DNA from 3 places in the Dysgonomonas sp. Marseille-Q5470 genome. Region 3 is predicted to be linked to each of the others. Evidence: riboswitches for the same ligand, from Rfam matches in the RefSeq annotation. Region 3 holds a riboswitch; each other region holds the start of a gene.
The links. A riboswitch is a leader RNA that binds a small molecule or an ion and turns the genes downstream of it on or off. The one in region 3 is predicted to bind cobalamin.
Positions count from the first base shown of each region.

Region 1 (10,323 bases), on a different contig from region 3:
AATATAAAAGATGGGTATGCTATCAACCTTGCAGTAAAAGCCGGCTATAGTGTAGCCATTATCACAGGTGCCGATACAGATAATATCCGTCTTCGCTTCAACAGGTTGGGAGTTAATCATATTTACCTCAAATCGAGAGTTAAGATAAATGACCTCAACGACTATATGGAAAAAACAGGCTATAAAGCCGAAGAGATAATATATGCAGGCGACGACTTGCCAGACTATCAGGTAATGCAGGCTGTAGGGTTGGCTGTAGCCCCCGCAAATGCTGCGCCTGAGATAAAAAGTGTAGCCCAATATATTTCGCATAAAAATGGCGGAGATGGTGTTGCCCGTGATGTCATAGAGCAAGTGATGAAAGCACAAGGTAAATGGATGACACCCGAAATGCTAAGTTCGACAGCCGTATTCTAAAAACATAAAAAATAAAAATGCATAAATCAGGATTTGTAAATATAGTAGGCAACCCCAATGTAGGTAAATCGACGTTGATGAACCTGTTGGTAGGTGAAAAAGTATCAATTATTACTTCTAAAGCTCAGACCACTCGTCATCGTATTTTAGGAATAGTGAATACCGATGAATATCAGATTGTTTATTCTGATACTCCGGGTGTTTTGCGTCCCAATTACAAGTTGCAGGAGTCGATGCTTAACTTCTCGGAATCTGCATTAAGTGATGCTGATGTCTTACTATATATGACTGATGTTGTCGAAAAAATAGACAAAAACGAAGAGTTTCTAAAGAAAGTACAAGGCGTAGAAGCTCCTGTTTTGCTTTTGATTAATAAAATAGATCAAACAAATCAGAAAGAATTGGAAGCCTTGGTCTTGCGGTGGAAAGAACTACTTCCGAATGCGGAAATATATCCGATTTCGGCATTGAACAAGTTTAACGCAGATGTGGTCAAGAAACGGATTATAGACCTTATCCCCGAATCACCACCCTATTTTGAGAAAGATGCATTAACCGATCGCCCTGCCCGATTCTTTGTAACAGAGATTATTCGTGAGAAAATTCTTCTTTATTACCAAAAGGAAATTCCATATTCGGTAGAAGTCGTTGTTGAAGAGTTTAAAGAAGAAAAAGATATAATAAATATAAGAGCTCTTATCATTGTAGAGCGTGACACACAAAAAGGAATTGTTATCGGACATCAAGGTGCAGCCTTGAAGAAACTCGGTACAATGGCACGGAAAGATATTGAGCGATTTTTTGATAAAAAAGTATTCTTGCAAATATTCGTTAAGGTAGAAAAAGATTGGCGAAGCAGGGATAACATACTTCGCCAATTCGGATATCGTTTAGATTGATATATTATTTTTCCTCTATCGTAAATCCTACAGTTTTCAGGTCATTCCAATAATTTGGATATGACTTAGTAACTACATTCGGGTGTGCCATATTGATATGATCGATCTTTATTGCAGCCGGAGCAAAAGCCATCGCCATGCGATGATCTTCGTATGTACGGATAACAGCTTCTGTTTCTGGCTCGCATCTCTCACCATTCCATTCGAGAATACTGTTTTGACTGTCATAAATAAGATATCCCAGCTTTTTCATTTCAGCTTTTAATGCTTCTATGCGGTCTGTTTCTTTTATCTTTAGGCTTTGTAATCCTGTAAACATAAAAGGAATATTCATCATACAACAAGTTACAACAAAGGTTTGTGCCAAATCGGGCTCATTCACAAAATTATGGAACATCTTCTTTGTTATTCTGTCCGACTTAGTTAATATAACACCGTTTTCAGTGAATTCGGTATTAACACCTAAGTCCAAAAACAACTCGGATACTTTAGAGTCTCCTTGCATACTTTCTTTGAACAATCCTTTCAGTTCTATATGAGCACTATCTGTTAACGCAGCCATCTCGTACCAATATGAAGCAGCAGACCAATCAGACTCTACTACATAATGAGTGGGCCTGTATTCTTGTGGATGGATACGGATTATTTTATCTTCCCAGTGTGCTTTTACGCCAAACTGAGACATCATTCCCAATGTCATTTTTATATACGGGATGGATATAATATCTCCTTCTAAATGGATTGTCAACCCTTTACTCATTGTAGGGGCAATCATCAGAAGTGCCGATATAAACTGAGAACTGACATCTCCCGACAAATATATGTCACCACCATCCAGTGCCGTACCCTTTATCTTTAGGGGAGGATATCCAATATTGGCAATATATGATATGCGGGCTCCCAATGAGGTCAGGGCTTCTACAAGAATATTAATAGGGCGTTCCTGCATACGCTCTGTACCTGTTATTATCCATTCTCCGGGTGTTATAGCTAACAGTGCAGTAAGAAAACGCATCGATGTGCCGGCAGCCTTTACATCAATCAGGCTGCTGCCTGAACGGAAGGCTTCTATCATAACTTGCGTATCATCACAGTCGGAAAGATTTTCCAGGGTTGAGGCATTTAAGCTAAGACCGTTCAGAATAAGAGCTCTGTTGCTTATGCTTTTAGATGCAGGCAGTGCTATTGTTGAATTTATGGCCTTTGGAGCCACTATTTTATATTGCATGATATAATTATTTATCTATACGAAATTAAAGTAAAAACCCATAAAGATCAAATTTTTAAACATGGATTAAGCATTTTCTACGAATAAAAATATTTTGATTTTTATGAGCTTTTACAATCTATATATTTTATCACAATGTTATCATCCTGTGTTTCGCATTCCGGCGGCAATACCCGATATTGTGATCATCAGTGCCAGTTCCAGTTCGGGAGAATGCTCACTATCTTGTCTCGAACGATGAAGCAATTCTACCTGCAACAGATTCAACGGATTGGTATATATATTTCGCATTGCAATATTCTCTGCTATATCGGGTAGGCTCTCCATCAAGTATTCATCCTGAGATATTCTCAATGTAGATTTTATTGCGCCCTCTAACTGTGCTCTAAGCCTTTTCCCTAAATCTTGCAACCTGTCTTCCACTAACCGTTCGTCATAATATGCCGATATACGAGGGTCTGCTTTGGCAAATACCATTTCCAACATATTAATTCTGGTTCCGAAGAAAGGCCAATCTTTGTACATGGTTTTTAATATCTCGACATTCCCTTCATCTATAACTTGCTGAAGGGCCTCTCCCGCTCCAAGCCATGCCGGAAGCATTAACCTGTTTTGTGTCCATCCAAATATCCAAGGAATGGCACGCAAACTTTCAACGCCACCATTGGGACGACGTTTTGCAGGTCGCGAACCTAATGGCAAACGAGCAAGCTCGGCCTCAGGGGTTGCCTGATAAAAATACGGTATAAAGTCAGGATTCCTGTGTACAGTATCTTGATATATAGTACAAGAAATATCCGACATCTTGTTCATAAGATCTCTCCACTCCTGTTTTGGTGCAGGTGGCGGAAGTAAGTTAGCTTCTAAGATTGCATCAGTATATAAAGCCAGCGTTTTTATAGCCAGATCGGGTATACCTAATTTGAAGCGGATCATTTCGCCCTGTTCTGTTACACGCAAACCACCCTTTAATGAGCCCGGAGGCTGAGAGAAAAGAGCGACTTTGGCAGGTCCGCCACCACGTCCGACAGTACCTCCACGTCCATGGAATAAGGTCAAGCATACTCCCGCTTCTTGACAGCTCTTGATCAATGCTTCTTGTGCACTGTATTGTGCCCATCCGGCAGCAATAGAGCCTGCGTCTTTGGCTGAGTCAGAGTAACCGATCATTATCATTTGTTTGCTCTTGATAACGCCTCTGTACCAACTAATATTAAACAATTGCTGCATAATACCATTGGCATTATTGAGGTCATTCAGTGTTTCAAACAATGGTGTTACGGGTAATATATAAGGACACTCAGCTTCTTTCAACAACAAATAAACCGCCAATATATCGGACGGAGTACGTGTCATCGATATAATGTAGGTAGGTATTACCCCTTCAGGAGTTTCTGCTATAACTTTGCATGTTTGCAGCACTTCTTTCGTTTGAGGACTTGGCTCCCAATTTTTTGGAAGCAAAGGACGTTTTGAATTTAGCTCTCTGATGAGAAAAGCTTGCTTCTCATCTTCCGACCACGTTTCATAATCTCCCAATCCTAAATAACGGGTAATTTCTGAAATAGTTTCGGTATGAATTGTACTTTCCTGACGAACATCTATTTGTACAAGAGTAAGCCCAAAACATTTAACCCTGCGCATAGTATCCAATAGCTTATCATCGGCTATAATATCCATCTTGCAAGCCACTAACGACTTATAAGATTCATGCAAAGGTTCCCATAATTGCTCATTATAGTAGAGAATATCCTCTGTTAGTTCAGGATTTTTACCTGCTATACGGGCATCAAGATAAGCTATAGTATTACGAAGCTGTGTACGCAGCTTTTTCATTAGCTCACGATACGGCTCTTGTACTTCATAGTTTCCTATGTAATTTCTGAATTCGAGCGTACAGGTTGCCATTGACAGTTCCTTCACCAGTATTTCTATATCTGATAAGAAAAGAGTTGCAGCACGGCGGCGGCTATCAAGTAGTACATCATGTGTAACTTTGGCTGTCACATTCGGATTCCCGTCACGGTCACCCCCCATCCATGATGAGAAATGTATAGGACGGGCATCGATCGGAATACGATATGCGAGTGTATTTCTTATTTGCTCGTCTAGTTCACGAATGTAAGCTGGTACAGCAGCCCAAAGGCTATTCTCTACTACATCGTATCCCCATTTTGCTTCTTCGTTGGGGGTCGGACGATTCTGACGAATTTCATCAGTATACCAATATTGAGCGATCAGTTGTTTGAGCCTGCGCAATATTTGTACTTTCTGATGTTCGATCAAATCATCATGATCCAGTAGCTTGAGGCATTGATCTACTTGATTCAGATTATTGATCAACGAGCGTCTATTTATTTCTGTAGGGTGAGCTGTTAAAACCAAATCGATAGATATATCTTCTATTGCTTTGATTATATCGCTATCGCTATAGTTAGCGGCTTTAAGCTTTTCATATACTGCAGAAAAATTAACCGGGTTCTCAGCCCCTTGTGCGTGGGGAGAGATACTATTATATTGTTCTGCCGTATTTGTAAGGTTAAGAAACTGGTTGAAAGAACGTGCTACAGGCAAGAACTCCTCATCCCTAAGATTTTGCAATGTCTTAACCAACGATTTATGTGCTTCAATATCACCCGAGTGTGATGCTTTAGATAGCCTGCGGATTGTTTCTATGAGGTCGACCATATCTTGTCCTTTCGCCTCATTGATCGTTTTTCCGAGCAAGTGGCCAAGCATCTTGATATTGTCGTGCATCAAGGATTGTTGCATATTGTTCATAGGTTTATTCTAATTATTAGTTGTATTTTTCTCCGTTATAATATTTAACGCCATACATTATCAAAAGTTTAAGTAAGCGTTGAGTAGTCAGGCAAATTTTATCGAAGAAAGAGACGAGCTAATACTTAACTCATCTCCACTCCACTTAATCATTATTTATCATTGTAAACAACTCTTCTGCTGCCAATTGAGGTCCATCCTTCGTATGTCCGTCAATAGCAAGTGAGGTGTATATCTCTCCTATTTTTACACCATTGTTATTCATATCATTAAAGAATTCTTTGATCAGCTTGCCTGCAAGCTCCTTTTCTTGTACAGGGCCAAAAGGATTGGCAAAATAAGATGTTACCAAACCATTTTCGGTCGTAGTACCTTTTGCTTTGCGGGCTCCGGCTTCGAATATTTTAATCGCTTCGTCGAGATTATCAAAAAACTCAATCTTCTGAGCAGATTCAGTATAGTTATTCGCATACAAGATATAATCTACTTTATATCCTTTAGAGATAACATCGTAAGTTGCAGCAGGAATTGTAATGCGAGCATTTATTTTGTCAGGATTAGAATAGATACCTCTCTCTAACTGTTGGAAGGCATACATAGGATCAAGGTCATCGATACGGACAAATGCTCCGATTTCGGTTCCATACCCCTTAATCGTACCATCTTCTTCTTTTTTGAGGTAACCCATATCATCAAATACGATACGCATATGACGTATATATTTCTCATTAAGCGTACGGAAAGCTTCCAAACTTTCAGATTTTCCGGCACCACTATCTCCTATAATAACGATATTGGCTTCTGTACCATTCTTGAGTAATATGTTTACCATAGCTCCGTGTAGCGGCAATCGCCCTTGCTCCATTTGCTTCACGTTATGAAGTGTAAGAAGCATTTTTTTCATATAGCCAAAATAGTCGATATCGTCGCAATGATTAGCGTAACCGATAAGAATATCATTTTTCTTATCCTTATAGTAGAAAGTACGTTTCTCTTCTATTCCATCAGGATATCCGAACACGTATATTATATCGGGTTTTTTACCGATATATTCACCGGCTTTAGCTAGTTCAAAAAGATTGGACAAGGCAAATCCGTGAACCATATAGTCCTTGTGGAAATAAACAAAGGTCAGCATATTCCCTACTTTAGCAGGAAATAAGAACCAGTCATCTTCATTCAGAATAATATTTTCTACCGGATTTGTTGTATGTTCTTGAAAAATGCCGTCGCGTGTATTTCTTTTTGTATACGAAATAAACGGAGGTTTAAACATAACAGAAGTAATGAATGGAATAGAAGTCAACCCATTGTATTCTATTGGGCAGTTCCAAGTAATGTCACTAAGAGTTAACCCTGCATTTGCACCTGCGGTAAGCTGGCGATACACAAGATGCTGATACCCCATTACGGTTTCTTGAATGCGGCGGTAGATAGAAAGTACCAATTCATTGAACAACTCGTTGGCATGCAAAAAACGTACACTTTGCAACCCGCTGCTGATGGAATTGTTATGCACTATAGTATAACGTTCCATTCTGCGCCAGAAGCCATAGAGAAGCTCTATAAGCTCTATAAATAAATCTTTATCGTTGAAGAAGATAGCATACTTGTTATGTACATTTTGCACCTCATCGGGATTACATACTGTAAGTAGCTTGAATGCTTCTATTAGTGTTTTTTGAAATTCTTCGTCAGTCTTGAATTCTTTGATATAATAATCGTAAATAATGACATCATTCTTTTTCAATCTTTGTATAAAAGCTTCAATAACCCGATGAAAACCGTAACTATTTAATATTTTTTGCCTCGTGTCGCAAAACTTAAGAGTGAAATTGATAATCGCCTTTCCTTCGCCTAAAGTAAACTCTTGTAACATGTTTAATTTTATTTATTATAGTTATTATTTCTATCCGGTTCGATATCGATTTGCAATCTCCTATCTCCATTTGTGACAGGAGATTGCAAACTTCAATACTTGATTTGAAAACATTCAAACTGCGTTGTTTTCCAACATCAAATTTAAGGAAACTTACCTATACAATTAAACGAATTAAAGACTAAATTTATAATAAATTGTAAATTAAAAATAAGTTTTTGCTATTACCTTGTATTGGTGTTGCTTATAAATACTTTATTTTTTGTCTTTTATGAATTTAGGATTAACATCAAAGGCAAAAAAGTAAGTATTTGTTTCGCTTAAACACTTAGGACAAAGGCAGTCACTATAGTTATCTTTTATATAATCGCGCACCCCTGAAACTAAAGAAACTCTACGGCAGCTACACAATTCTACGCGATCTTCTCTACAGCTGAAAGCGGCCGAACATCTTTGACATATCTTTTTCATTGTTGTAAGTTTTTATTGTTATTGAATATATAATAAGATCAGGAGAAGGTTTATTTAAAATATACAACCTCATTTGCAGATACCGAAATATGACATTGCAAGAGATCATAGTATAAATACTTCAACCAAAATCAATTTTCTATAATCAGAGAAAAATCTCTTGAGCTTTCTATCTTTTTTCGCGAAAGATGAAATTTATTTTTTTGGCAGGTCTTCTGACTTACTTCCGTTTTATACGACCTTCCCGTTTATGAAAAACAGTGGCTTTGAGGATTTGTATAAACGTTTAGCGAAGCTTACAGCAGCGCGACTGTTCAGGATTTACACCTGATTCCCTTTTCATTATATATCCAAGACTTCGAATATATAACACCAATTATGGTAACAAAGATATAGAATTATAAATAAGAACAAATATAAATAAGAAAGTTTTTGATGGTATAATGAATTACTATTTCATAAGAGTGTGTTCTGCAAGGAATAAGTTTCGAACAATAATTTCTGCTTTTAATCTTCCAAATCCCAATCATCAAAGAAGGAGTAATCCTCTGTAAACTGATCTAACTCCCGACGGTCTTTTTTTGTTGGCCGCCCCGTTCCTCTAGCTCTATCGACAAAGCCACTCACCTTAGACATTTCCAATATTTCAAGTTGAGATGGTGAAGTCACATCTTTCATAAATTCGGGCACAAGCTTCGCTCCCATTCTGTTTTCGGAAAGGTTGAGGACTTCAAAGGAATAAGTAACCGGAGGACGTCGCACTTCTATCACATCACCTACCTTAATTGATCGAGAGGGTTTTATAGTAACTCCTTTGATCGAGATACGTCCTTTTTTACATGCTTCTATTGCTATAGAACGAGTTTTGAAAAGACGAACAGCCCACAGCCATTTGTCTATACGTACTTCGTTTTTAGGTTCTTTCATAATAAAATCAGAATTTTGCCAATATGTCCGCAAACAAGACCGGCTTCACATCATTTATCAAAGTTATATATTAGATACAAAAGATATTCGTTTCTAACTTCTTTGGTTTTATTTATTATTGTATTGGTTCATGGTATTGTTGATACCTGCCAGACAAAAGCTTTTGATTATTTCGCCACAGGTCTCCAGTTTCACAGGAAGCTCTTTTTCCTCTTCGTCACTGAAATTATCGAGCACATAGCCAACTTGACCACCCCGAGAAAATTCGTTACCTATACCAAACCGTAAGCGGGCATAATCTTGTGTTCCTAGTACAGATTGTATATTACCCAGTCCGTTATGTCCGGCACTACTGCCTTTTCCTTTGAGGCGTAAAGAACCAAAAGGCAAAGCAAGATCATCTACAACTACCAAAAGATTCTCAATCGGTATCTTTTCTTGGTTTAGCCAATAACGAACAGCATTTCCGCTAAGATTCATAAAAGTAGATGGCTTTAGCAGAATAAGAGTACGTCCTTTGACCTTTAGTTCAGACACAAAGCCATAACGCCTGTCAGCAAAAACAATATTGGACGCTTTAGCTAAAGCGTCCAATACTCTGAATCCTATATTGTGGCGGGTATATTCGTATTCTCTACCAATATTACCGAGGCCGGCAATCAAGTATTTCATTCAATATATCCTATTATTAGCCGTTTTTAGCAGCAAGACCTCTTGCAGCACGAGTCAATTGAACGCGACAAACAACGGCATTTTTAGCATTTAACAGTTCAAGTCCTTCGAAGTGTAGTTCACCTACCTGGATAGATTTTCCAAGAGCAAGGCTTGTTACGTCAACGTGTACTTTCTCAGGGATCTTATCGTAAAGAGCTTTTACTTTAATCTTACGCAAGTCAAGCGAAAGTTTACCCCCTGCTTTTACACCTTCTGCAAGTCCGTCCAAAATAACAGGAACGTCCATTACAATTGGTTTGCCTTCAAATACATGAAGGAAGTCAAGGTGCAAGATAGCATCTGTTACCGGGTGTACCTGTACATCTTTCAATATAGCTTTATAGCTGTCTTTTCCTATTGTTAGGTTTACAAGGAAAATCTCAGGAGTATAAACAAGTTTGCGAACATCGCTGTTTGTAACAGTAAAAGCAATTGCTTCAGTTTGATCTCCACCATAAATTACAGCAGGGATTTTGTCTTCTTTGCGAAATGCTTTTGTCGCTTTTTTGCCAAGATCTGTTCTGGCTTCTCCTTTTAATTCAAACGTTTTCATCTTTTAATTTTAAATTGTGTTACTCAAATTAAGGATTGCTTCCTTATTCCCATCACACGTACGGGCTTATAAAAGCGGTGCAAAGATAAATATTTTACATCTTTTTTCCTAATGTTTATGAAAGTAATATTTTGTAGAAGACTACAATATGCAAATATTAAATGGAAAGAGCCCATTGAAAGTAACCTATCAGGCATATCACTATTGAGATAAAGACGAAAAGAGGCTGTACGCAACGAACAGCCTCTTCACAATATCATAGAAAAAAATTTATCCCTTCAAATAATTTACAATCCAGTCGCCTACTTGCGATGTAGAATAAGCTTTTCCTTCTTTCGATGCAATATCCTCAGTTACTACTCCTGCATCCATAGATGCATTAACAGCATCACGAATCAGTTTACCTTCTTCTTTCAGTTCGAATGCATATTCGAACATCATTGCTGCCGAAAGA
Region 1 covers NZ_CATNVE010000002.1:540,686-551,008, reverse strand. The annotation lists gene QOX35_RS05605 (KdsC family phosphatase) at 1-417, shown strand, start outside; gene era (GTPase Era) at 435-1,316, shown strand; gene QOX35_RS05595 (3-phosphoshikimate 1-carboxyvinyltransferase) at 1,321-2,544, opposite strand; gene ppc (phosphoenolpyruvate carboxylase) at 2,686-5,316, opposite strand; gene QOX35_RS05585 (phosphoenolpyruvate carboxykinase (ATP)) at 5,471-7,204, opposite strand; gene QOX35_RS05580 (cysteine-rich CWC family protein) at 7,460-7,675, opposite strand; cobalamin riboswitch at 7,864-8,067, opposite strand; gene QOX35_RS05575 (RNA-binding S4 domain-containing protein) at 8,183-8,602, opposite strand; gene pth (aminoacyl-tRNA hydrolase) at 8,711-9,274, opposite strand; gene QOX35_RS05565 (50S ribosomal protein L25/general stress protein Ctc) at 9,291-9,869, opposite strand; gene leuB (3-isopropylmalate dehydrogenase) at 10,140-10,323, opposite strand, start outside.
Region 1: it holds a riboswitch for cobalamin, as region 3 does, so the genes downstream of both, QOX35_RS05580 (cysteine-rich CWC family protein) here and QOX35_RS12305 (TonB-dependent receptor plug domain-containing protein) in region 3, are expected to answer to the same signal.

Region 2 (10,323 bases), on a different contig from region 3:
TGCACCAAGAGCTAAATATCCGGAGAGCCGCTTGTTACCTGTAGCACGCCATCCATCCTGATCGCTATAATTAAAATTTGCACGGTAATTCAGAGGACCGGCAAGGTTACCTCCAAAATCCATATTTGCCTGCTTGTTGTTCCAACTGCCATACGACATTTTCATATTAACTACAGTTTGGGGTGTAGGAGATTTCCTTACAATATTCAATACTCCTCCCAATACAGAGTGCCCATACAATACAGAAGCTGGCCCTTTCAAAAGTTCCATAGATTCTACATTGGTAAGATCTGAAAAGGGATACGAATTTATCATAGTACGCTCATCTCTTACTCCGTCAATCATAATGGGCGTATAAGTCATACCTCGCACATAGAGCGTCTGAAAGGCTCCATAGCTGGTGTTCATTCTTACACCGGGTAAAAATTTCACAGCATCTTCAATATTTGAGATTCCTCTTATTTCGAGATCTTTGTAAGAAACTGTACTTACTGACATTGGTAGATATTGTAAAGGAACATTCAGTTTTCCTATCTCTACTTTCTTTTTGGATGCTCCGAATATCTCAACTTCCTGGATAGAATATACAGTATCGGTCATACTTTTGTTCTGTGCAAAAGTATTCACGGAAACTATTATGATAATTATTATATAAAGTATACGTTTCATAAATATTAGTAAAAAATATTAGCTTTTTAAGTGTTCTATAGATAAACCATTAGTATTCAAGTGTTATCTTTTCTCCCGTTTTTTCATATATGGATTTTTTCTCCATTATATCGACTTTACGATGAGTAGTTATAAATTGTAGATGAGATAAATATATTTCCCTGATTTTAGGGTTTTCTCCTAGCCCCTGAAGGTTTTCGGTTACAGATAAACCTTCTTTTTTAAGATTTTCGACCCAATCTCCGGCAATATCATTCTTTGCATGTTCTCCCGCTACAAACATAAATGGCATAAGAACAACCTCTTTCAAGCCCGAAGCCTTTAATTGTGCTAAAACATCATCAAATTCGGGATAGCCTTCTACAGTTCCTACAAAGCAGTTTGTATATCCCTTCGCTTTAAGCATATAATCGAGCATCGCATATTGGGCTGTTGTAGCATCATAAGTTCCATGTCCGACCCATATATATGCCACATCTTTTTTATTTTCTGCGGTTAAAACCTTTATAACATCTTCGTAGTCTTGTGGAGAATAAAGCAATGGCATACCTATACGTACATCCTTAAACAGTCTGCTCACTTCTTCTACATTCTTGTACAAAGATTCCATTTCCACTCCATCGATAACAGTGGAAGATTGTATTAATATATGTGTGTATCCATCAGCATGAAGTAGTTTTAAAGCTTCTAATGGATTCACTTTATAGATACCACGTTCCGAAAGCCTTTTGATAACAATACGTGAAGAATATGCTTCTCTTACTTCAATAGAAGGGAAAACTTGTTTCACCTGATTATTTAATGCTTCTATTGTCAGTTCGCGAGTATCGTCATGAGTAGTACCAAAGTGAACTATCAGAATAGCAGCTTTATCGTCTGCCTGCATACTTTTAAAAATATCAGAATGCTCGTAACTACCTCCACTATGTGCAAATGTTGCAACAGTGGTAAATAGTATCATAATATATAGTAAAATCCTTTTCATAATATCTCTTCATCTAATGATTTGAAATAGCTTAATTTATTATCTGTGAATAAATTCGGATGAAATATTTTTGCCATGTCTTTCAATATAGAATCGGGATGGATCGGCAAATCCTCAAAATAATGGACTTTGCCGGTATTACATCCCCATATCTGTTTTTTATTAAAAGCACCAAACTGGGCATATATTTTATCTTCTTGTTTCAGCCTGTTATATGTGAAATCTTCTTCTCGATTGTACTTCAACAGCCAGATCTCAGCCAATCCTGCTTTGTCGAGTACCATTTCGGCAGACAAGCGTGTCGATCCGGTTGAATTATCATCATTCCAAACATATTCGCCTCCGGCATCACGTATCAGATTTGCCAGATAACTTTTTCCTCCAGCAATCCGCCATGTTTTACTAAATTTCAGGTCGTTGAATACTGTTGGTTTATTAGATGCATCCTTTACCCTATCTTTTATTTCATTGTATCTGCGTTCTGTTTCTTGGAAAAGCGAGTCGGCTAGCGCTTCTTTTCCGTAAAACAATGCATGGTAGCGTATCCATTCGGCACGACCGAGAGCAGTATCTTCCATATAGTCAGTAGTAGCAATGATAGGAATTCTTAACTTATCCAAATAGCCCATGCCGGTTTCCATCGCTGATACAATAAGTGCAGATGGCATCAGATTGATTAATTGTTCAACATCGGGTTTGTGCATACTGCCCAAATCTATAATCTTTCGGACTTTCAATCGTTCTTGAATATAAGGCAGGTCTATATATTTGGCCTGACAGACCCCTGTTATACGATGCTGCTCATCTATTTCTTGCAACATACTACATTGAATCGTAGAAAAAGCGATCACAGTTTGCAATGGTACTTTTACGATAGTTCCTTCAGGCAGGTTCTTCGGAATTTCTTTATCACGATCAATTAATATATATCGATAGAGAGTACGCACTGTATCCCAAGGGTCACGTACGGTTACCAATTTGTAATCTTCATATTTTTCTACATTGAATCCACGAGCATGTCTTAGCTGATATTTTTCAATATTTTCATTCTCCTTATTCCCGATCGAAGAACAGGAATAAAGAGTTGAGCAGAAAACAAAGAGGTATAATAAGTTTGAAGATTTCATAAACAGTCTTACTTACTAAACTTAATTTTCAGGCTGGCATAAAATGTACGTCCGGGTGATAAAGTCGCATAATTGCGGTTGAAAGGTTTATCATCTACAAAGTCAAAGATATTTTCAATACCTAAACCCGGTTCAAACACAAGACCATTTATACTCTTGAATGTATGACGTGTAGCAAAGTTCCATAATTGATAAGCACGTGCATCATCACCATCGTCATAATATCTACGGCTTTGCAAGCGTCCGTTTAAATTAAAATTTGACTTGAATAACCCGAAATCTTTAAACCAATTCAGGTTAACATTTCCTGTATGACGACTTATACGTTGAAGACGCTTACCTGTATCTAGGTCTTTGGCATTCACATAACTATACCCTCCTCCTAAGGTAAGGTTATAACCAAGGTATGAATTAAAAGTAAAGTCTACACCTTGAATACGAGATCTTCCGATATTATGATACGATGATTTCTTATTATATCCTTCAGCTATTTCTTCGGGTGTTAATTCGATTTCATAAGTATCGATTTTGTTTTTCAGATTGTTAATATAGCCAGTAACAGCCAATGAAAGGAAATCTTTTATATATTCAGCATTGACAGAGTAATAGATTGAACTTTCAGGCTTCAAATCTTTATTCCCTACACTTAAAGTAGTTTTACCTTTGCTCGTAACTTCAGTTTTCATGAATAGCTGCTTCAATTCAGGTGTTTTGAAACCTGTAGCATATGATACTCTGAAATTGAAATCATGAAGAGTATACATTGCGCTGACTTTAGGTGTGACCCTATTTTTGAAGGTTTCATTGTATATATATCTGACCCCGGGAACAATATTCAGCTTTCCGAAAAGATTTATTTCATCCTGAGCATAAAAAGCCAATGTATAAACATTTCTGGAACCTCCGATGCTATCTGCCGGAGCATATAGGTTGTCTATCTTGTACTCTGAACCTACAGTTACTTTATTGAACTTTCCGGCGTTGAATGTACCTTTCAGATTTATATTATTGTACTTCTGCCTTCTCACAAATTCTTCATCTCCGGGCATAAATGTGACACCGTTTTTGTCTTTGGTTTCTTTCAGGTAAGCTTTAAAGTATTCGAAACGGTCAGTATTCCAGTCTAATGCAATCAAGCCATTATTTTTCAGTAAATACTTTGCACCGGCACCAAATGAATAGTCGACGTATTTCATATCGAACCCATAAGCACTTACGGGGCGTTTAAATTTTTTGTCGAAAAGACTTCCCTCTACATACATGCTCAATTCTTTTGTCGCCTTATAACCAAAACGTTGGCTAAAAACATCGGAATAGAAGCGTAACATAGCTTGTTTATCCGTATCTACTTCTTTATCGTTTATTATTTCCTTTTTATTTAGTTGCCATCCGTCAGCCTGATTCCGCTGAAAAGAAGTAGACGAAGAGAAGCCCCCAACATTCAGATATAGATTAGCATTTTGAGTAAATTGTCCATACTCTGAGAAGCGTGTCTCTGTAGAAAAATTTACTAAGTCTTTTGGTTTATTGGTTATAATATTAATAACTCCCGCTATTGCATCCGAACCATACAAAGAAGAAGCAGCTCCTTTCAGAACTTCTATCCGCTTGATATTTCCCATATCAATGCGATTCAAGTCTACGTTACCTCCGACATCGCCACCAAGTTTTTTACCATCAACTAACACTAGTATATATCTATTGCTTAATCCATTTAGTTGCATGTACGATCCCATTGCATTAGGAGTAAATGACATGGAAGGATTCAGAGCAATCATAGCGTTTTCGAATGTAGGAATATTCGTGTTTTGGAGTTCCCTCTGAGAAATAACATCTATTGCAACGGGTGAGTTTTTAAGTTTGTTGATTGTGCCGGTACCTGTTACTACTACTTCATTCAGTTTAAGAGGTGAATGTTTCATCCGAATAAGGATGTTGTCATTAGATCTGTTTATTGTCTCACGAGCTCCATTATAATCCAGTGCACTAATTCTTAGAAGATTATTACCTTCCGGGATTTTTTCAAGACTAAACTCTCCCTTCAAATCTGTGGATGTTCCAATGGTTGTGTACTCAATCCATACGCTGGCACCAGCGATCGGCTTTTCATTTTCATCAACGACTCTTCCGCGCAAGCTCAACTGAGCGAACGAAATACTTGCAATACAGCATAGCAATGCTGTTAGCATAATTCTTAGTTTCATTAAAAAAGAAGTATAATGTTAGTTAATTATATTCCTGACCCCGGGAATATCTATTAATTTATGCTAGGCAGGTTTCCTGACTTGTTCCATTTTGAGAGGCCTTCCCATCATTGTGACAGTGGCAGTGGTGATACTCAAAATTTTATGGAATTCACAGTAGCGGGCACTGTTTCGGATTCTGACCGAATTCCCTTTTATGCAACAGACGAATGTCTGAATACATCACCTAAGCGGCTTCAAAGGTAATTGAAAAAAAATAGGATTAAAAAGAATTCTTAAAAAATATATTTTCTTGGTAAAATTCATTTCATTGATGGCTTTTTATACTTTTGCTGAAAATAAAACCAGATTACTCATGAAAGTGATTTCCAGTTTTCTCATAGCTGCGCCAAGCTCAGGTTCAGGAAAAACAACAGTTACTTTAGGCTTATTAAGAGCATTAAAGAATAGAGGTCTTAAGGTACAACCATTTAAGTGCGGACCTGATTATATAGATACGAAATATCACGATATGGCTTCTGGCAATAAATCTGTCAATCTGGATTTATTCTTATCATCAGAGAATCACGTCAGATATCTGTACTCAAAATACGCATCAGGAAGTGATGCTTGCATTACTGAAGGAGTGATGGGGCTATTTGACGGATATAACAAAATGAAAGGAAGTAGTGCCGAAATTGCAGGATTATTGGATATCCCTGTTGTTATGGTTATAAATGCCAAATCTATGGCATATTCAGCAGCTCCATTATTGTATGGATTCAAAAAGTTTTATGAAAAGATAAATGTTATAGGAGTAATTTTTAACTATGTAGGATCCGAAAGCCATTATAAATTTCTCTCGGATGCTTGCCACGATGTTGGTATAGTTCCACTAGGTTATCTGCCTAAAAATGAAAATCTCAGTGTGCCTTCACGTCATTTAGGATTAAGTATCGATCAAGATTTTCTTTTAGATGACTTTGCTAATATTGCCGCATCAATTGTAGAAAAACATATTGATATTGATAAATTGTTATCATATACGCAAGTTGAGTTAGGAAATTCAGAACCGCAGCGAATTAACGAACATGCTTCTCGGAGTCTGAAAATAGCAGTTGCAGCCGACGAAGTTTTCAATTTTATGTATCATGAAAATATAGAATATTTAAGAAAAATAGGAGAGGTGACCTTCTTTAGTCCTTTAACAGACAAATATTTGCCAAAGTCAGATTTTGTTTATTTCCCGGGAGGATATCCTGAATTATATGCAAAACAGCTAAGCGAAAATAAACTGCTACATAAGGCTATTAAGGATTATGCGGAAAATGGAGGTAATATTCTTGCAGAATGTGGTGGAATGATGTATCTGTCTTCATCTATCGCAGATAAAGATGGTATAGAATATCCAATGGTAGATATTTTCAAGCAAAAGGCTTCAATGGAAAACATGAAGCTTAAATTAGGATACCGTCAATTTGAATATAATAGTATAACTATTAGAGGACACGAATTTCATTATTCACATATTGAAAATAACATGGAAAGTATAACACAGCAGTATAATGCAAAGGAGGTTCCCGTAGATACAAAGCTATTACGCTACAAAAATGTAATTGCAGGATATACTCATATATATTGGGCTGAGATGGAGAATTTGTTACATTTATTTAAGTGATAAAAGTGTAGTTTGTATCAAGTGCACCAACTCTGATGATTGGTTACAACTCATAATAACATAGTTTATCATATGTATCGATATATAAGTTTTTTTATCAGTTCTATTGCATAAACCGTTATAGAAAGTTATAATCTGAGAATATATCATCAAGAAATTATATTTACTTATTACCTTTAATTCTCAAATTAATTTAATAATGAAACAAATTTTTATTAGTGCAGTATTATTCATGACTGCCCTTACTCTAAATGCACAAAAATTTAATGTCGGAACGTATAATGTTAGAAATGACAATTCATCCGATGTGGGTAATATGTGGAAAGATCGCTTTCCGTATATTGCAAAGTTAGTACAGTATCACGATTTTGATTTCTTTGGAACTCAGGAAGCTTTACCGAATCAATTAAAGGATATGAAAGTTGCTCTACCCGGTTATGATTATTACGGGGAGGGAAGAGATGGTAACGGACAAGGGGAGCATTCCGCAATATTTTACAAAACAGACAAATACAGATTACTGAGTAATGGAGACTTCTGGTTGTCTGCAACCCCTGATGTACCTTCTAAAAGTTGGGATGCTCCTTGTTGTAATCGTATTTGTACATGGGTTGAATTACAGGATATCAAATCAGGTAAGAGCTTCTTCGTTTTGAGTGCTCATTATGATTATGAAAAAGATTATGCACGCAACGAAAGTAGTAAATTGATATTAACAAAAATCAAAGAAATAGTAGGGGATAATCCCGTGATATTTATGGGAGACCTAAATGGAGGAATGGATAGTTCTTGGGCTCAGCTTCTTAATAACTCGGGAGTCTTAAGAGATACCTATTATGATGTTGAACAACCGTATGCCAATAACTCTTCATATAATGCTTGGGGAAAGCCTCTTGAAGAATTAGACAATTTAGATAGAGCTATTATAAGCAACAACGAAATATTAGATCATATCTATTTCAGTAAGCACTTTAAGACAAAAAGATGGGGAATGTTAACTGATACTTATAATATCGGTAAATTTCCATCAGATCATTTTCCGATATTAGTAAATGCAGAATGGGCTAATTAGGCTAAGTTTAAAGGAAAGAGATCGGAATATTTATTTATTTTTGTCCTCTTACAGTGTAGATATAATGTAAACATTTTTTTTCTGTATCCTGTTAAATAAGAAGACTTAAGATCTTTGTATAAATAACATAATTCCAGTTATGGAAAGAAACAAAATAAGGGAGCGTTTAATCTTAAAACCTTTTGGCTTAGAATATATAGACCAATTTAATGAACTGTTGCGTTATGTATTTCAGGTAACTAATAACGATATCCTGCAAAGTGGATATAAGGATGGCGAGATTGTAAAGTCTAAACGTCCCATTCTCAAGAATGCAGATGTTATTGGATGGTTTAATGATGATCAGCTAGTCTCTCAATTATGCATTTATCCCTGTCAAGTAAATATTCATGGAAAAAAATTTTCAATGGGAGGGTTAACAGGAGTAGGCACATATCCTGAATATGCAAACCTTGGTTTGATGAATGATCTCATAAAATCAGGTCTACAAATAATGAAAAATAAAGGACAATGGATCTCTTATCTGTATCCCTATTCTATCCCTTATTATCGGCGTAAAGGGTGGGAGATAATGTCCGATCATTTGACTTTTACAATAAAAGATAGCCAGATACCCAAAAACATTGCGGTAAAAGGCTTTGCTGAAAGATTATCTGTTAACCATCCGGATGTAATCTCAGTCTATGATAAATTTGCACGGAGCAACCACGGGGCTTTAATACGAGCTACACAAGAGTGGGAGGAATATTGGAGATGGGAAAATGAAGAGGAAAGAACCGCGGCTGTTTATTATGATAAAGATGACATTCCGCAAGGATATATCTTATATTGGATAGAAGAAGATATATTTCATATCAAAGATATTATATATCTAAATCAAGAAGCAAGAATAGGTCTATGGAATTTTGTCTATGCTCATTACTCAATGATAGAAGAGGTACAAGGAAATATATACAAGAATGATCCTCTTCACTTCTTTTTGGATGATGGACAGATACAAGAGACAATCGAACCTTATTATATGGCTAGAATAGTTGATGTGATTGAATTTCTTAATAATTTTCCGTTTAAAAACCTGGATGTATTTACTCCTTTCCACTTTGTAGTTTCCGATTCGATTGCAGAATGGAATAGGGGAGCGTTTGGCTTAGTTAAAAATGATAAAGACAGGCTTACTCATACAAGTGAAGCTGTAGGTAAGCCTGTATATCTCGATATTCAAACATTGACAACTATGCTTATGTCGTATCGTAGTCCTTCATATCTGCATCGGATTGAACGACTTCAGGCAGATAATGATATCGTTGAAGTCCTAGAACAAATAATACCAGATAATCAACCGTATTTTTCTGATTATTTTTAATTACTTTTTCTATAATAATTGAAGCTTTATATCTCTTACTTGACTTGCTTTCTATTACACTATGAGATATGATTTAAGTAATAGGCCTGACAAGAGTTATTCACAATTTTGCATATAGAGTTGCTAAACTTTTTTACTGCATTTCAGACAATAGAGATATTAGTTTTTCCGCATGTCTTTCAGCCCTGTTTTTTATTTCATACTCACCATAACCGGACACACCGGATGTTCCATGAAAATATACAGGGTCAATGTAATTCATTTGTGCAAAATATGCTGTCTGTTCGAGATTTTTACAAAATTCTAAAACCCGAAAATGATGCTTTTGAAGTGTTCTGTACTGGTCTTCAAATGCACCTACGGTAAAACTCGGTACAAAATTCTTTCCTTTCAATTTGTCACCTTGTGAACCGTAAGCAAACTGATGAACAAATACATAGTCAAACCACTGCTTTAAGATTGCAGGCATATTGTACCAGTAAAACGGATACTGAAACACGACTGTATTGTGCCTCAACAAAGCGTCCTGTTCGGCTTGCACATCAATACTAAAGTCAGGATAAAGAGCGTGCAAGTTTCGAATTTCTATATCCAAATTACTTTTTTGCAATCGTTCTACAATAGTTTTATTTGCTATCGATTTATTAAAATTGGGATGAGCTAAAATAAGTAATGCCATACTATAATAATTTTAGTTGCAAAACTAATTATAGTAATTTACCTTGCAATAACTATCATAATGGATAGGTTGGATATATGGCAAAGAATATTGAATTTAATGGAAAAATGTATCATTGCACAGTCAGTTTGGCAATGGATATGATTGGAGGAAAGTGGAAAGTAGTGATATTATATTACTTAAAAGATGGAGAAAAGCGTTATAGCCAATTGCGAAAGGAAATGCCGGATATAACCGAGATGACATTGAGCCTCCAATTGAAACAACTGGAAGAAGTGGGATTGATATCAAGAACTGTATATGGAGAAAAGCCTCCAATAAAAGTTATATACAAACTCACTCCATTTGGACATACCTTCGTGCCTGCTCTCGAAGCGATAAACAACTGGGGACATACCGTAGTCAGAGAGAAGTGTGAGGCTGTCGATTAGAATATATTGTATTTAGTAAATTTATCTCTTTATAAGAACAATATTTTCTGTCAGGGACCTCTCTTTAGATTACTAATCCATCAGCCTTTAGTCTTTTAAATATCTGAAGTACACCTATAACTTGTGCAGGTTCCTG
Region 2 covers NZ_CATNVE010000008.1:51,685-62,007, reverse strand. The annotation lists partial or broken gene QOX35_RS16485 (TonB-dependent receptor plug domain-containing protein) at 223-498, opposite strand; gene QOX35_RS12855 (sirohydrochlorin cobaltochelatase) at 719-1,654, opposite strand; gene QOX35_RS12850 (ABC transporter substrate-binding protein) at 1,651-2,781, opposite strand; gene QOX35_RS12845 (TonB-dependent receptor) at 2,790-4,985, opposite strand; cobalamin riboswitch at 5,035-5,230, opposite strand; gene QOX35_RS12840 (cobyrinic acid a,c-diamide synthase CobB) at 5,299-6,642, shown strand; gene QOX35_RS12835 (endonuclease/exonuclease/phosphatase family protein) at 6,842-7,714, shown strand; gene QOX35_RS12830 (GNAT family N-acetyltransferase) at 7,854-9,077, shown strand; gene QOX35_RS12825 (NAD(P)H-dependent oxidoreductase) at 9,211-9,756, opposite strand; gene QOX35_RS12820 (winged helix-turn-helix transcriptional regulator) at 9,834-10,187, shown strand; gene QOX35_RS12815 (NUDIX hydrolase) at 10,252-10,323, opposite strand, start outside.
Region 2: it holds a riboswitch for cobalamin, as region 3 does, so the genes downstream of both, QOX35_RS12845 (TonB-dependent receptor) here and QOX35_RS12305 (TonB-dependent receptor plug domain-containing protein) in region 3, are expected to answer to the same signal.

Region 3 (10,323 bases):
CCAAAAATATGGCTGTGTCTTATAAATATCCGGTAGCATTATTCTCTCTCGAGATGTCGAACGTACAGCTCGTAAACCGTTTGATCGTAAACACATGCGAAATACCGGGCGAAAAGATTAAGAATGGACAGTTGCTGCCTTACGAGTGGGAACAGCTCGATTTCAAAATAAAAGAGCTTTACGACGCACCGTTATTTATAGATGATACCCCGAGTTTGTCAGTTTTCGAACTGAGGACAAAGGCACGCCGTCTGGTCCGTGAGCATGGCGTTAGGATTATCATAATTGACTACCTCCAGCTAATGAATGCCAGCGGTATGAATTATGGTAGCCGTGAACAGGAGGTGAGTATGATATCCCGTTCATTGAAAGGATTAGCAAAAGAATTGAACATCCCAATTATTGCCCTTTCGCAGCTTAATCGTGGGGTTGAGGGGCGTACAGGGGCAGAGGGTAAGCGTCCGCAATTGTCTGACCTCCGTGAATCGGGAGCTATCGAGCAGGATGCCGATATGGTATGTTTTATCCACCGTCCTGAGTATTATAAAATATTAGAAGATGATAAAGGTAACTCTTTGATAGGGCTTGCCGAGATTATTATAGCAAAGCATCGTAATGGTGCTACAGGCGATGTGTTGCTACGGTTCAAGAGTGAGTTTGCCCGTTTTCAGAATATTGATGACGATTATAATTTTGGAGCAGGTCAGCAGTTCTCATCTAAGATCAACAATCACCCTGTGGCAGAACAACCACCACACCCTATGCAAGGAGGTGGTAATGACTTTGTTCCTTTCTAGCCCGAACAGAATAAACATCTTAGTTATATAATAAGAATCCTTTCATCTTTGTAATGAAAGGATTTTTTTATTGATAATCTTTCTTGAAAGCTTAAAGATATATTCTTTAGTTTCTACAAAAAAATAGAGGCTGATTACATTGTTTAATCAGCCTCTATATCGAAAAGACAATTTATTTAGTTTTATTTCGCTTCAATTGCAGTATCCTTATTTTTTTCTTCTTTCTTGAAGATAGCCCATGCTATTGGGGTCGCAACAAATACGGAAGAATATGTACCGATAATAATACCGATGAAGATCGCAAATGTGAAGCTTCTGATAGTATCACCACCTAATAAGAAGATACAGAATACAACCAACATAGAACTCAATGATGTATTCATCGTACGTCCTAATGTTGAGTTCAATGCCTCATTAATAGTTTCGGTTATATTGCGTTTTGGATACATGTTTCTGATTTCGCGGATACGGTCGAAGATTACAACCTTGTCATTTATAGAGTAACCTACTACCGTCAATACCGCAGCAATAAACGACTGGTCGATTTCCATCGAGAATGGCATTATCTTATATAGTAAAGAGTATAAGAAAATAACCAATACAGCATCGTGTGCTACTGCGAAGAATGTACCTGCCGAGAACGCTATGTTGCGGAAACGGATAAGGATATAGACAGCCATACATATTACGGCAATTACAACTGCGATTGTGGCAGCGGTCTTCAAGTCGTCGGCAACACTTGACCCTACACGTTGAGAACTTTGTATATAGCTGTCGATTGTTGTATTTGGTGCCAGATATTCTTTCAATGCGCTGGTCATTTTAGCTCTGATCTCTGTTTCTACAGCATCTGTAGCTTCTTCTACTTTGTAGTTTGTTGTAACACGCACCTGACTTGTTGTAGAAGATTGGCTTGCCGATCCACTGGTTAGTACAAGAACTGTAGAACCTTGGAATTCGGGAACTAATAGTTTTTCTATATCATCAGCATTTACATTCTTGTCGAAACGAATCAAATAGTTTCGTCCACCTGTAAAGTCAATACCTCCGTTCAATCCATTGATAAATAATGAAGCCAATCCTGACACCAAAATTATGGCAGAGAAGATAACAACCTTTTTGGTCATTCCTAAGAAATTGATATTTGTATTCAAGAACAGTTTCTTAGAAAGAGATGTAGAGAATGTAAGATTTCTGAATTTACCTTTTTCGAACATATATTCATAGAATATACGTGTAAGGAATACAGAAGTAAGGAACGAAGCAATGATACCAATTATCAACGTTGTAGCAAATCCTTGTATCGGACCTGTTCCGAAGTATGCTAGAATGATAGCCGTAATTACCTGAGATGCGTGACCGTCGAAGATAGCAGAAAATGCATGTCTGTAACCGTCTACTACGGCAACTTTCACGTTTTTACCCGCTCTTAATTCTTCCCTTGTACGCTCATAAATCAATACGTTAGCATCCACAGCAAGCGCAAGTGCCAATACAAGCCCTGTTATACCCGGTAGTGTCATCACCGCTCCAAAAGCCGCTAGAATACCTATGGTGAAGAACAAGTTGACAATTAGCGCCGAGTTTGCGATTAATCCCGGTATCAATCCGTAAATAACGCAGATATAGATCATTAATAATACCAAGGCTAATAAGAATGAGAATATACCGGCAGTAATAGCTTCCTGTCCGAGTGATGGTCCAACAATATCTTCTTGTACGATATGTACACCTGCTTTCATTTTACCCGACTTAAGAACGTTCTCTAAGTCTTTTGCATCATCTACAGTAAAACGACCTGTGATCTGAGAACGACCACCTTCAATTTTGTTTTGAACGTTTGGTGCTGAATATACAGACCCGTCAAGAACGATAGCGATGCTTCTTCCTTGTTCAGCTCCTGTAATAGTAGCCCAACGTTGTGCTCCTGTAGTATTCATCTGCATATCTACTTCCCATGCAGAACCGTGTTGAGACTGGTCTGCTTTAGCCGAGATTACAACATCTCCGTCAAGAGCCGGACCTTTTTTGATACCATCACCACGAAGTGAATATAGTGCAAATTGTGTTTCTTTTAGATCTTCAGCTTTGAAGCCCCAAGCAAATGTTAAGTCGCCAGGGTATAAATCTTGATATCTGTGTAAAATTCTATTTACGGCAGCTGTATCTGTTTTATTTACAAAACCTACGATAGCTCCACCTGCAAAGGTTGTAAAGTATGAACGAAGAGGTTTTGTAAATCCAAGATTATCGGTGCTTTCTACTTTTACAGAGTCTGTGGTTGCAGCAGCTAGAGAATCTGTAGTTACAGGTGCAGTAGTACCATTTGCAGCTAACACTTCTTTCGAACGCTGATCCATCAACTCAATATAGTTTTGGATTTCCTGTAGGTTGTATGTTTTCCAGAACTCAAGATTTGCGCTACCTTGCAATAGTTTCTTCACACGTTCAGGTTCTTTAACTCCCGGCAATTCGATTAGTATACGTTCTGCACGGTCTAGTTTCTGAATGTTAGGAGCAACTACCCCAAAACGGTCGATACGTGTACGCAACACATTGAATGAGTTGTCAGCAACGCTTTGCAATTCTGTTCTTAAAACAGCTACTACTTTATTATCATCATCCGTAGGAGATACCTGATCTCTCAGTTTTGTACTGAATATCGATGCTAATTTGTTATTACCGTTACTAGCTTTGAATTTATCAACAAAAATAGAGATATAGTCTCGGTTACTTCCTTTTCTGTTTTCGTCCGAAGCCTGTCCTAAAGCTGTTTGAAACGCCTCATTGTCGGGATCTCCAAGTGAACGAAGTACTGCGGCAGCATCAACTTCCACAATAACACTCATACCACCTTTAAGGTCTAGTCCGAGGCCAATTTCTTTCTCACGGCATTCTTTCAGAGTATAGCCAATGCTATCTCCAATGCCAAGGATACCTTTAGGCCAAACTTTCTCTGTAGACATTGAGTCTATGTAGAAAGTATATTGCTTATTATACAACTCATCATAGAGTAGTTGATCGCCTTTTGCATGCTCCGTAGCGTATGCAGCTGCGTATTCTTCCGCTTTCTTATCGTAACTTCTTGTTACAAACGTAAAAGACAAGTAAAACAAACAAACTAATGTTAGGAGTATTGCAAAAGTAATTACAAAGCCTTTGTTTTGCATTTTGGATTTTACTTTTTGTTATTTAATTATATTATTTCTATTTTCTTCAAAATTAATAAAATACACATATATCCCGGACACCTCTTTTCAATAAAATGAGGCCTAATGGAGATATATGCACACTTTTAGGCGTGCAAATATAATCTTTTATTCTTTACAAATCATAATAAATATAAAGAAATTAGAGATTAAGCAAATATGCAAATCGGTAGATAATAGTTTTATACTCTATGCCGATAAACATGTTCTTGCATCGATGTATTATTAATTTTCTTCCTGTTTTCTTATTTCCGCTCGTTTGATCTTTCCACTAATTGTTTTAGGTAGTTCTTCAACAAACTCGATGATGCGAGGGTATTTGTACGGAGCTGTAACCTTTTTTACGTGGTCTTGTATCTCACGCTTCAGGTGATCATTGGCTTTGTTCTTATAGTCCATAGCTAATACAATAGTGGCTTTTACTACCTGTCCGCGTATTTCGTCCGGTACTCCGGTGATAGCACACTCTACAACAGCCGGATGTGTCATCAAAGCACTTTCTACTTCAAAAGGTCCGATACGGTATCCCGAACTTTTGATAACATCGTCTATGCGTCCTACAAACCAATAATAACCATCTTCGTCGCGCCAAGCCATGTCTCCCGTATGATATACATTATCATGGTATACCTGTTTTGTTAGAGCTTCGTCACGATAATAACCCATAAATAGACCTAGCGGTTTCCATTTGTCGGTCTTGATAACAACTTCACCTACTTCGCCATCTTCTACCGAGCGACCGTCAGCTGCTATCAAGTCCATATCATACGCCGGGTTGGGTACACCCATTGCTCCGGGTTTTGGTTCCATCCATGGGAAAGTAACAATCGTCGGCGTGGTTTCAGTTTGCCCGAAAGCCTCCATCATCTTTATTCCTGTACCTTTATAGAATGCCTCGAAAACAGATGGATTGAGAGCTTCACCTGCTGTAGTGGCATACTCCAACGAAGATAAGTTGTAGTGAGACAGGTCTTCGCGAATCATAAAGCGAAATACTGTCGGAGGTGCGCAAAAAGAAGTGATTTTATGTTTCTCTATAAGGTGTAATACCAATTGAGGTGTAAATTTTTCATGATCAAATACCATTACAGCCGCACCGGCTATCCACTGTCCGTATAGTTTTCCCCACACGGCTTTTGCCCATCCCGTATCGGCAACTGTAAGATGCAGGCTGTTTTCGTGCAGGTTGTGCCAATATTTAGCTGTTACAATATGTCCTAAAGGGTAAGCGAAATTATGAATTACCATTTTCGGTTCTCCTGTTGTACCTGAAGTAAAATACAGTAGAGAAATATCATCATTGGTATTTACATGATCGGGACGTACAAAAGGTTTCGCTTCTTTTATTCCTTTATGGAAGTCGTTCCATCCCGAAGGTATATTTTCTCCGCATGCAATAAGGCACTTCACTGTTGGCGACTCCGCCATTGCTTCATTTATGTGACTTATGACTGTTTCGTCATTTACACTCAGAATTGCTTTTATACTTGCCGCATTATTGCGATAAACAATGTCTTTTTTTGTTAATAGATGAGTCGCCGGAATCGCAACAGCACCTATCTTGTGCAGAGCTATAACAGCAAACCAGAATTCGTAGCGTCGTTTCATGATAAGCATTACCATATCTCCATGTCCTATGCCTAACGACTGGAAATAAGCAGCTGTACGGTCGCTCTGTTCTTTGATGTCTGCAAATGTGAAATCGATGTGTTCTCCCTGGTCATTTCCCCAACAAATAGCTCTTTTGGTAGGGTTTATTCGTGCCCATTCATCAACTACATCATATCCAAAATTAAAATTATCAGGAATCTCAACGTGATAATGCTTTGCAAAATCTTCAGTTGAAGTAAAATGAATTTGTTTTACAAATTTTTCCAACATTATATAATGGTGATTAATCTTTTAGTAAATGAAAATACCAGCTTACAGCACAACAGCAATAAACTTCACTCGTTTTCCGTCCAGAGCTTTCATTCCATGCGGCAGGCTTGAATCGAAGTAGATGCTATCACCTTCTTCCAATATCAAATCTTTCCCATTTATTTGTAAAAGCATCCGTCCTTCAAGGATAAGGTTAAACTCTTGCCCGGTATGTGTGCTATGATGTATCCTTACACTATCTTGCTTTGGTTCTACAGTAACTTCAAACACATCAGCCTTTCGATTGTTAAATCCACCGGCTAGCGTCTGATAGCTGTAATCTGAAACACGCTTCACAGCTAAACCTTTTCCTCTGCGCGTCAAAAAATAGCTACTCATGCGAGGTTCGTCGGCAAACATCAGTACAGAAACATCTATATTATGTTTCGACGCAATGTTTTTCAGTGTACTGATAGTCAAATCTTTTCTCCCTTCTTCATATTCGAGGTATACCACAGGATCGATACCACATGATGAAGCGAACTCTTCGGTCGTCATATCCAAAGCCTCACGGAGACCTTTCAGACGCTGACCTATCTGCTTAATATCTTCATTCATACCTAAAATGTATTAAATTGATTCCTCTTTTTCGGGCTTATCCTTTCTTTCTTTTTGCGTTTCGGATATTAGTATTTGCATTGCTTTAGGGATGCCGGCTTTAAATTCAAGCAATTCCCCTGTTCTTGGATGTTTCAAAATTAGTCCCCCGGCATGAAGGGCAATTCTTTTGATCGGATTATTTGAAGCACCATATTTCTTATCGCCAACAATCGGATGTCCGATCTGTTGCATGTGTACTCTTACTTGATTCTTGCGTCGTGTTTCAAGGTCAAAATCCAATAGTGAATAGCCGCCTTTGGATTTTTGTGTCTTGTAATGAGTAACAGATTTCAGTCCTCCGTTGTCGATAAGGGATGACATCATTACAAAGTTCTTGTTCTCGGTAAGCCACGATGTTACAGTTCCATTTTTAGGGTTCGGGCGTCCTTCTACAATTGCCATGTATGAATACTTAGGTACAAGGTTGTCCCAGTTTTTCTGGAAAATATCCTGTAGCTCCATATCTTTCGCAAAGATCATTAGTCCCGAAATTTCTCTGTCGAGGCGATGCAGAACATAAACACGTGCTTTTTTATCTTTTTTCTTTACGTATTCATTCAGAGAATTATATACAGTGCGTGACTTTTCCTTATCTGTAGCTACAGATAAAAATCCTGCTTCTTTTTCGATGACAAGTAAGTCGTCGTCTTCAAATACAATCTTTAATCCCTTCAATCTTTTTTCTTTTCGAGACTGATCGTATTTCATAACAGAGACCTTATCTTTTGCCTTCAGTTCGAAATCGAATTGAGTGATAAGCTTTCCGTTTACTTTGATTTGTTTATGTGCAAGAAGCGATTTAACTGCGTTGCGACTTTTACGCACTTCTTTCTGGACAAGGAAATCTAGCAATTGAGCCGGTTGATCAACTTTTATTTCCTGCAATACTTTATCTCTGGTTGTATTCCTCATTTCATTTATATATGAATATGAAACAAAGGTAAGCGTTTTTCTTTTAAGATAAACACAACATTAGATGTCGATTTACAAATATTAATTTAAATCATGGCTGCTTAAGGTTGGAGAACTTTAATGCATAGAGTCATAAAACACAGGATAATATCTTTCGCATGAAGCATGCTGGTGGAATTAACATTTATATTTTGTCTTTCAATATAATTTATCCTTACCTTTGCAGCACTTTGTTTCGTTTGTTAACGAATTGAAAGGGAATCAGGTGAAAATCCTGAACAGACCCGCTGCTGTAAGCTCTGTAAAGCTTGTGCAACATAGCCACTGTTATTCAAAATGGGAAGGCTGTACAAGTTGGAGTAAGTCAGAAGACCTGCAAAGTAATAGTTCGGACAGCTTTCGAGGAATAGAGCTTAAGAAACAGTGTCAAGATTATATAGTCTTTTCTTTGTTCTTATCGAAAGCATTTTATTGAATAATTTGTGAAGATGAGGACTTTTTTATTCTCCCTTATATTTTTATTTGTAGTAGGCTGTATGCACATACAGGCTCAGATTAATGATAGTCTCAATGCAAAGAAACTGTCAGAGATAGAAATTTCTGCACAGATCAAACCTTCTGTCTCACGATCTACAACTCCACTTCAAGTTATTGATAATACAGAGATTGAACGAATAGGAATACTGTCCGTCTCAGATGCTGTCCGCCGTTTTTCGGGAGTTACAGTAAAAGATTATGGCGGTATTGGCGGTATGAAAACTGTTTCTATAAGGGGGATGGGGGCGCAACATACTGCAGTTAGTTATGACGGTGTTACGATGAGTAATGTCCAATCCGGACAGATCGATATCAGCCGTTTTTCATTGGATAATGTTTCTATGATAACTCTCTCTATTGGTCAGTCTGATGATATATTTCAGGCAGCACGATCATATGCATCAGCCGGCTTATTAGAGGTAATAACATCAAATCCTGCCTTTAAGAATAAATCATATAATGGAAATATACAAGTTAAAGCTGGTTCTTATGGGCTTTTCAATCCTACTGTCTATTATGCACACCGACTGAATAAGAAATTCTCTCTTTCGTTAAATACAGGATGGGAAAGAGCAGATGGAAGATATAAATTCACATTTAAAAATGCGGATCAAACTGAAGAGCGTAAGCGTAGGAATTCTGATGTTGATATCTGGCGTACAGAATTAAACCTCTATGGGAATATAGGCAAAGCCGGCGAGCTGAAATTTAAAGTAAATTATTATGATTCGGAAAGAGGTTTGCCGGGTTCTGTAATTTTCTACAGAGACGATAATGACGAAAGAGTATGGAACAAGGATTTGTTCTCCCAACTATATTACAAAAATAGACTTAATGATAAAATAAGTATAAAAGGGCAATTAAAATTCAGTCGCAACCATTATAAATATTTGTCAATAACCAATAATACAGCAGAAAATAAACAAGAAGACCGCATCACTCAGTATGAATATTATGCATCGGTAGGTATGATGTACAAGCCTCTAAAATATCTATCCATAAGTTTATTTGAAGATATATTTCAGAATAAGTTGAATAGTAATTTTGAAGATGTGGACAAGCCGAAGAGAATTTCATCACTCACAGCTTTGGCTGCACAATTTACTAATAAATATCTAACCGTAACTGGAAGCCTTTTAGCTACATATGTTGACGAAAGCGTTCAGACGGGAGACTCCCCTAAAGATAAGAAAAAGGTAACACCATCTATAAGTGTATCATACTTACCTTTCGAAGAAGCTAATTTAAGACTTCGTGGGTCTTATAAAAAGATGTTTAGAGTGCCAACTTTTGATGATATGTATTACACACGTATGGGCAATATAAATCTGAAACCGGAATATGCAACACAATACAATGTGGGATTGACTTGGACAAAAAAAATATCTGAGACTATTGACTTTATGAGTATATCTTTAGATGGTTACAAAAATAAAGTAGATGATAAAATTGTGCCTTTTCCTACAATGAACATTTTTAAGATGCGTAATTATGGAAAGGTCGATATGACCGGAGTGGATCTGAATCTCCGTCTTCATACATTGTTAACATCCCAAATATCATTAAATATCACAGGCAATTATAGTTATCAGAGAGTTATAGATGTAACAGATAAAAATAGTAAAAACTATAAAGATCAAATCCCTTACACACCGCGTCATTATGGTTCGGCATCGGTAAGTTTAGAAAACCCTTTGTTAAATTTTGCATATACTGTTATTATATCAGGCAAACGTTACGCTCTTGATCAGAATATACCCAAAAATGAGATAGAATCATATACAGATCATAGTATTTCACTAAATAAGTCTTTTATATTAAATAATAATAGCTTACGCCTCCAACTCAATTTAATTAATCTGACAAACAAGAATTATCAAATTGTACAATATTATCCTATGCCGGGACGATCTTTTACAATATCAGCTAATTATAATTTTTAAATATTTATTCATATGAAAATAAATAAGATTTTTTACGCATTTCTCTTTGTAGCATTAGTTTTAGGATTCGCATCATGTAGTGATGACGAAGGCTATCCTGTTGTTGAACCACCTGTTGTTGAACCACCTATTGTTGAGCCACCTTTGGCAGGAACAGGATCATACATATTAAATAGTGGAAAAAGCGGAAGTAATAACGCAAATATTGCTTATTACGACTATGAAACAGGAAAGGTTACTTACAATGTCTTCGAATCAATAAATAGTAAAGGACTGGGAGATACTGGACAAGATATAATAACCTACGGAGATAGAACTTATATAGCAGTATCAGGATCTGCTGTTATTTATGTTTTGGACAAAACGGGTAAAATATTAAGTACTATAGAATCTACTAAAGATGGA
Region 3 covers NZ_CATNVE010000007.1:93,279-103,601, reverse strand. The annotation lists gene dnaB (replicative DNA helicase) at 1-797, shown strand, start outside; gene secDF (protein translocase subunit SecDF) at 980-3,967, opposite strand; gene QOX35_RS12320 (AMP-binding protein) at 4,232-5,887, opposite strand; gene QOX35_RS12315 (helix-turn-helix domain-containing protein) at 5,930-6,484, opposite strand; gene QOX35_RS12310 (RluA family pseudouridine synthase) at 6,497-7,438, opposite strand; cobalamin riboswitch at 7,652-7,833, shown strand; gene QOX35_RS12305 (TonB-dependent receptor plug domain-containing protein) at 7,927-9,918, shown strand; gene QOX35_RS12300 (NHL repeat-containing protein) at 9,931-10,323, shown strand, end outside.